Regions from separate parts of the Turicibacter sp. H121 genome, predicted to be linked through region 1. Evidence: a T-box and tRNA genes for the amino acid it is inferred to sense, from the RefSeq annotation. Region 1 holds a T-box; the other regions hold tRNA genes.
What was found. A T-box is a leader RNA that pairs with one kind of tRNA and senses whether it is charged. The one in region 1 lies ahead of asnS (asparagine--tRNA ligase), so its partner is inferred to be a tRNA-Asn.
Positions count from the first base shown of each region.

Region 2: it has a tRNA-Asn gene. The T-box ahead of asnS (asparagine--tRNA ligase) is inferred to sense a tRNA for this amino acid. The anticodon was not compared.
Region 3: it has a tRNA-Asn gene. The T-box ahead of asnS (asparagine--tRNA ligase) is inferred to sense a tRNA for this amino acid. The anticodon was not compared.

Region 1 is NZ_CP013476.1:1,284,845-1,287,083, forward strand. It holds T-box leader at 430-653, shown strand; gene asnS (asparagine--tRNA ligase) at 889-2,239, shown strand, end outside.
Region 2 is NZ_CP013476.1:481,006-483,244, forward strand. It holds gene AT726_RS02175 (CoA-disulfide reductase) at 1-271, opposite strand, end outside; tRNA gene AT726_RS02180 (tRNA-Gly) at 370-443, opposite strand; tRNA gene AT726_RS02185 (tRNA-His) at 448-523, opposite strand; tRNA gene AT726_RS02190 (tRNA-Trp) at 526-599, opposite strand; tRNA gene AT726_RS02195 (tRNA-Thr) at 614-689, opposite strand; tRNA gene AT726_RS02200 (tRNA-Val) at 702-777, opposite strand; tRNA gene AT726_RS02205 (tRNA-Glu) at 784-860, opposite strand; tRNA gene AT726_RS02210 (tRNA-Asn) at 874-950, opposite strand; rRNA gene rrf (5S ribosomal RNA) at 957-1,065, opposite strand; tRNA gene AT726_RS02220 (tRNA-Leu) at 1,075-1,163, opposite strand; tRNA gene AT726_RS02225 (tRNA-Lys) at 1,203-1,278, opposite strand; tRNA gene AT726_RS02230 (tRNA-Gln) at 1,284-1,358, opposite strand; tRNA gene AT726_RS02235 (tRNA-Tyr) at 1,368-1,452, opposite strand; tRNA gene AT726_RS02240 (tRNA-Thr) at 1,456-1,531, opposite strand; tRNA gene AT726_RS02245 (tRNA-Val) at 1,545-1,620, opposite strand; tRNA gene AT726_RS02250 (tRNA-Phe) at 1,627-1,702, opposite strand; tRNA gene AT726_RS02255 (tRNA-Asp) at 1,713-1,788, opposite strand; tRNA gene AT726_RS02260 (tRNA-Met) at 1,792-1,867, opposite strand; tRNA gene AT726_RS02265 (tRNA-Ser) at 1,889-1,981, opposite strand; tRNA gene AT726_RS02270 (tRNA-Met) at 2,001-2,077, opposite strand; tRNA gene AT726_RS02275 (tRNA-Ala) at 2,104-2,179, opposite strand; tRNA gene AT726_RS02280 (tRNA-Pro) at 2,196-2,239, opposite strand, start outside.
Region 3 is NZ_CP013476.1:952,458-954,696, forward strand. It holds tRNA gene AT726_RS04630 (tRNA-Ala) at 1-68, opposite strand, end outside; tRNA gene AT726_RS04635 (tRNA-Pro) at 85-161, opposite strand; tRNA gene AT726_RS04640 (tRNA-Arg) at 170-246, opposite strand; tRNA gene AT726_RS04645 (tRNA-Leu) at 255-343, opposite strand; tRNA gene AT726_RS04650 (tRNA-Lys) at 383-458, opposite strand; tRNA gene AT726_RS04655 (tRNA-Gln) at 464-538, opposite strand; tRNA gene AT726_RS04660 (tRNA-Tyr) at 548-632, opposite strand; tRNA gene AT726_RS04665 (tRNA-Thr) at 636-711, opposite strand; tRNA gene AT726_RS04670 (tRNA-Val) at 725-800, opposite strand; tRNA gene AT726_RS04675 (tRNA-Glu) at 807-883, opposite strand; tRNA gene AT726_RS04680 (tRNA-Asn) at 897-973, opposite strand; rRNA gene rrf (5S ribosomal RNA) at 986-1,094, opposite strand; rRNA gene AT726_RS04690 (23S ribosomal RNA) at 1,147-2,239, opposite strand, start outside.

The DNA of each region.
Region 1 (2,239 bases):
CAATCTATATCATTAGACAAAATTCAAAAAATATTAAACACTATCCTATTCGTCTACAACTCGACAAAATTCTACTTTTTAAACAACATCGGGAAATAATTGGGTATGCCTTACTTATAAATTATTGGAGTAATGAATATGGAGGAGACATAGTATATGTTGACGAATTATTTGTTAAAGAGTCATATCGTAGTAAGTGAATTAGCACAAAATTTTTTAAATATTTAGAACAAAATGATACAATTTGTTTGGAAACAATATGACAAAATAAAAAAGCACAACTCTTTTATGAAAAGAATAATTTTTCTATTTACGAGAATATTTTTTACTTCAAAAAATTAAACTAAAATGACAGAATATATTTTTTGATAATTCTGGGGATAATTATTGACTAATAATGACTTACAGTATAATATCTTAATTAAGTAAATACTTACGTTGAAAAGGAGAGTAGCTTTTAATTAAGTTATAGCGAATCAGGGACGGTGGAAGCCTGATATGGCGTTGAAAGTGAAGAACACCTTGGAGTTACTTACCGAAAGCAAAATTGTGAGTAGACTAAGTCGTAGATCCTGCGTTAAAGGTAAAGGGTAAGAACAGATTAGTTCTTAAACTAGGGTGGTACCGCGGATCAACAGTCATTCGTCCCTTTTGGGCGAAGACTGTTTTTTTGTTGCCCGAGGTGATTCTCAATAACTTATCCACAAATTCAAAAAAAGCATTTGAAATTTCATCTATAGGAATTTAAACATTAGACAATCTAGATTATGTATGTTTTTCCTTGACAAAATACTTATTAGAGAAGTTTAAAGTTTAATTTGATTTGTGGATATCTTTGAAATATCCAAGCAACAAAATATTGATTTATTATAAAAGGAGGACCTCTTAATGGAAAAAATCGTTGTACGTCAATTATTTAGAAACTTAGATCGTTATGCTAACCAAATCGTTGAATTAAACGGATGGGTTCGTAATAACCGTGCTCAAAAATCATTTGGATTCTTAATGGTGAATGATGGTTCATTCTTCGAGACAATCCAAGTTGTTTATGAGGAAAACTTAGAAAACTTTAAAGAAGTTCAAAAGTTCCGTGTTGGTTCAGCAGTCACAGTTCGTGGATTAGTAGTGCCAACACCAGATGCTAAACAACCATTTGAAATCAAAGCACAGGAGGTAATTTTAGAAGGCGATTGTCCTGAAGATTACCCAATCCAACCAAAACGCCACACACGTGAATTCTTACGTGAAGTTGCACACTTACGCCCACGCACAAACTTATTCGCTGCAGTATTCCGTGTTCGCTCTTTAGTTGCTCATGCTATTCACAGCTACTTCCAAGAGCAAAATTTCGTTTATGTTCATACACCAATTATCACGGGATCTGATGCTGAAGGTGCGGGAGAAATGTTCCAAGTGACAACATTAGATTTTAACAATGTTCCACGTACTGAAGAAGGAGCAGTTGATTTCAAACAAGACTTCTTCGCTAAATCAACAAATTTAACAGTATCAGGACAATTAGAAGCTGAAACATTCGCATTGGCTTTACGTGATGTATACACATTCGGACCAACATTCCGTGCAGAAAACTCTAATACTCAACGCCATGCCGCTGAATTCTGGATGATTGAACCAGAAATTGCATTTGCTGACTTACAAGATGATATGGATTTAGCAGAAGGTATGGTTAAATATATTATCAACTACGTATTAGAGCATGCTCCAGAAGAAATGGCATTCTTTGATCAATTCGTAAGCAAAGGAGTTTTAGAGCGTGTTAAAGCAGTAGCAGCATCTGATTTCAAACGCCTTCCATATACAGAAGCAATCGAAATCTTATTACAAGCTTATAAAAAATTCGAAAACCCAGTATCTTGGGGAATTGACTTATCAACAGAACATGAACGTTACTTAACTGATGAAGTATTTAAAGCACCAGTTTTCGTAACAGACTATCCAAAAGATATCAAAGCCTTCTACATGCGTTTAAATGATGATCAAAAAACTGTTGCTGCGATGGACCTTTTAGTACCAGGTGTTGGTGAATTAATCGGTGGTTCACAACGTGAAGAACGTTTAGAAATCCTAGAACAACGTATGGACGAAATCGGAGTACCAAAAGAAGAATTAGATTGGTATTTAGATTTACGCCGTTATGGTGGAGTCAAACATGCTGGATTCGGTTTAGGGTTTGAACGTATGATCATGTACATCACAGGAGTAGAAAATATCCGTGATG
Region 2 (2,239 bases), 800 kb from region 1:
CCGTGATACATTTATTATCGGTATCCACATTAAGTACTTCATGTTCAATATTAACTGTAATTCCAGATGCATTAAATTGTTCAACCGTTCTAGCAATCATCTTTTGTGAATCTTCAAAGAAGTTTCCAACAAAATACGGTAAACCACATGCACCAAAAGAAACATGTCTAGACTTTTCATATACTGTGATTTGTGCTTCTTTATTAGCACGTTTTAATTTAGCTGCTGCACTCATTCCTGCAGCAACACCACCTACAATAATGACTTTCATAATAAACCTCCTTAGGTTAGAAAATTTCATCATAGCTTATAATCTATCCATATGAAATGTAGCAAAAAAAACACCCCGAAGGATGTTAATAATCATATTGGAGCGGGTGAAGAGAATCGAACTCTCACAGTCAGCTTGGAAGGCTGAAGTTCTACCATTAAACTACACCCGCGTATTGGGGCGACTGATGGGAATCGAACCCACGAATGTCGGAGCCACAATCCGATGCGTTAACCACTTCGCCACAATCGCCATGGCAGGGGTGGCAGGAATCGAACCCACACTAACGGTTTTGGAGACCGCTGTTCTACCGTTAAACTACACCCCTAATTATTTAATTAATGGTGCCGGAAGCAGGACTTGAACCCGCAACCTACTGATTACAAGTCAGTTGCTCTACCAATTGAGCTATTCCGGCATTTGTTTGATATGGTGGAGGATGACGGGCTCGAACCGCCGACCCTCTGCTTGTAAGGCAGATGCTCTCCCAGCTGAGCTAATCCTCCACTTAATGGTGACCCGTACGGGATTCGAACCCGTGTATGCATGCGTGAAAGGCATGTGTGTTAAACCGCTTCACCAACGGGCCATTAAGTAATTAATGGCGCCCCAACTAGGACTCGAACCTAGGACCCCTTGATTAACAGTCAAGTGCTCTAACCAACTGAGCTATTGAGGCATTTTTGCCTAGCGACGTCCTACTCTCGCACTTGCGTACTACCCTCGGCGCTAAGGAGCTTAACTTCTGTGTTCGGTATGGGAACAGGTGTGACCTCCTTGCCATCATCACTAGACTATTTAATTGGTGCCTAGGGCCGGAATCGAACCGGCACGGGTGTCACCACCCGCAGGATTTTAAGTCCTGTGCGTCTACCAGTTCCGCCACCCAGGCATTTCGTTTATTTCAAGGCACGCGCCTATTTTTTGAAAATGGTGTCCTGCAGAGGACTCGAACCTCTGACCCTCTGATTAAAAGTCAGATGCTCTACCAACTGAGCTAGCAGGACATCATTGGCTGGGCTAGCTGGATTCGAACCAGCGCATGACGGAGTCAAAGTCCGTTGCCTTACCGCTTGGCTATAGCCCATGATTAAAGTGGTGGTGGGGGACGGATTCGAACCGCCGAACTCGGAGAGAGCGGATTTACAGTCCGCCGCGTTTAGCCACTTCGCTACCCCACCAGCTGGTGCCGGAAGCAGGACTTGAACCCGCAACCTACTGATTACAAGTCAGTTGCTCTACCAATTGAGCTATTCCGGCATTTATTTAATTATGGTGGAGGATGACGGGCTCGAACCGCCGACCCTCTGCTTGTAAGGCAGATGCTCTCCCAGCTGAGCTAATCCTCCACTTAATGGTGGCTTGGGACGGAATCGAACCGCCGACACAAGGATTTTCAGTCCTTTGCTCTACCGACTGAGCTACCAAGCCTTTTTTAAAATGGCGGTCCAGACGGGAATCGAACCCGCGATCTCCTGCGTGACAGGCAGGCATGTTAACCGCTACACCACTGGACCTTTTGGTTGCGGGGACAGGACTTGAACCTGCGACCTTCGGGTTATGAGCCCGACGAGCTACCAACTGCTCCACCCCGCGATGTTATATTTAAATTTAATATGGCGGAGGAAGAGGGATTCGAACCCCCGCGACGCTTTCACGCCCTGTCGGTTTTCAAGACCGATCCCTTCAGCCGGACTTGGGTATTCCTCCATTTTATCCATATTCTCTTTGGTAGCGGAGGAGGGACTCGAACCCCCAACCTCACGGGTATGAACCGTACGCTCTAGCCAGTTGAGCTACTCCGCCATTTATTGTATTTGCTAATATTTAATTGGTGGAGACTAGGGGGATCGAACCCCTGACCTCCTGCGTGCAAGGCAGGCGCTCTCCCAGCTGAGCTAAGTCCCCATGGGTATTTATTTAATGGTCGGGAAGACAGGATTCGAACCTGCGACCCCCTGGTCCCAA
Region 3 (2,239 bases), 330 kb from region 1:
ACTAGGGGGATCGAACCCCTGACCTCCTGCGTGCAAGGCAGGCGCTCTCCCAGCTGAGCTAAGTCCCCATGGGTATTCATTTAATGGTCGGGAAGACAGGATTCGAACCTGCGACCCCCTGGTCCCAAACCAGGTGCTCTACCAAGCTGAGCCACTTCCCGAATTTTTATGGCGCGCCCAAGAGGAGTCGAACCCCTAACCTTTTGATCCGTAGTCAAACGCTCTATCCAATTGAGCTATGGGCGCTATTTAGTTGGTGCCTAGGGCCGGAATCGAACCGGCACGGGTGTCACCACCCGCAGGATTTTAAGTCCTGTGCGTCTACCAGTTCCGCCACCCAGGCATTTCGTTTATTTCAAGGCACGCGCCTTTTTTTTGAAAATGGTGTCCTGCAGAGGACTCGAACCTCTGACCCTCTGATTAAAAGTCAGATGCTCTACCAACTGAGCTAGCAGGACATCATTGGCTGGGCTAGCTGGATTCGAACCAGCGCATGACGGAGTCAAAGTCCGTTGCCTTACCGCTTGGCTATAGCCCATGATTAAAGTGGTGGTGGGGGACGGATTCGAACCGCCGAACTCGGAGAGAGCGGATTTACAGTCCGCCGCGTTTAGCCACTTCGCTACCCCACCAGCTGGTGCCGGAAGCAGGACTTGAACCCGCAACCTACTGATTACAAGTCAGTTGCTCTACCAATTGAGCTATTCCGGCATTTATTTAATTATGGTGGAGGATGACGGGCTCGAACCGCCGACCCTCTGCTTGTAAGGCAGATGCTCTCCCAGCTGAGCTAATCCTCCACTTAATGGTGACCCGTACGGGATTCGAACCCGTGTATGCATGCGTGAAAGGCATGTGTGTTAAACCGCTTCACCAACGGGCCATTAAGTAATTAATGGCGCCCCAACTAGGACTCGAACCTAGGACCCCTTGATTAACAGTCAAGTGCTCTAACCAACTGAGCTATTGAGGCAGTTTTATTTTGGCCCAGCGACGTCCTACTCTCGCACTTGCATACTACCCTCGGCGCTAAGGAGCTTAACTTCTGTGTTCGGTATGGGAACAGGTGTGCCCTCCTTGCCATCATCACTAGACCATTGAAAGATGTTGTTAATCTTCCAAAACTAGATATCTTCTTCAGTTTCTTTGGTTAAGTCCTCGATCGATTAGTATCAGTCCGCTCCATGTGTCACCACACTTCCACTCCTGACCTATCAACCTCGTCGTCTTCAAGGGATCTTACTTCTTTCGAATGGGAAATCTCATCTTGAGGGGGGCTTCACGCTTAGATGCTTTCAGCGTTTATCCCGTCCACACGTAGCTACCCAGCTATGCTCCTGGCAGAACAACTGGTACACCAGCGGTGTGTCCATCCCGGTCCTCTCGTACTAAGGACAGCTCCTCTCAAATTTCCTACGCCCACGACGGATAGGGACCGAACTGTCTCACGACGTTCTGAACCCAGCTCGCGTACCGCTTTAATGGGCGAACAGCCCAACCCTTGGGACCGACTACAGCCCCAGGATGCGATGAGCCGACATCGAGGTGCCAAACCTCCCCGTCGATGTGAACTCTTGGGGGAGATCAGCCTGTTATCCCCGGGGTAGCTTTTATCCGTTGAGCGACGGCCCTTCCATTCGGTACCGCCGGATCACTAAGCCCGACTTTCGTCCCTGCTCGACTTGTAGGTCTCGCAGTCAAGCTCCCTTCTGCCTTTACACTCTTCGAATGATTTCCAACCATTCTGAGGGAACCTTTGGGCGCCTCCGTTACTCTTTGGGAGGCGACCGCCCCAGTCAAACTGCCCACCTGACACTGTTCCCTGACCCGATAAGGGCCACGGGTTAGAACCCCAGTGACACAAGGGTAGTATCCCAACAGCGACTCCACCAAGACTGGCGTCCTGGTTTCTTCGTCTCCTACCTATCCTGTACATGTGCCACCAGTGCTCAATATCAAGCTACAGTAAAGCTCCACGGGGTCTTTCCGTCCTGTCGCGGGTAACCTGCATCTTCACAGGTACTATGATTTCACCGAGTCTCTTGTTGAGACAGCGCCCAGATCGTTACGCCTTTCGTGCGGGTCGGAACTTACCCGACAAGGAATTTCGCTACCTTAGGACCGTTATAGTTACGGCCGCCGTTTACTGGGGCTTCAATTCAAAGCTTCGCTTGCGCTAACCTCTCCTCTTAACCTTCCAGCACCGGGCAGGCGTCAGCCCCTATACATCACCTTGCGG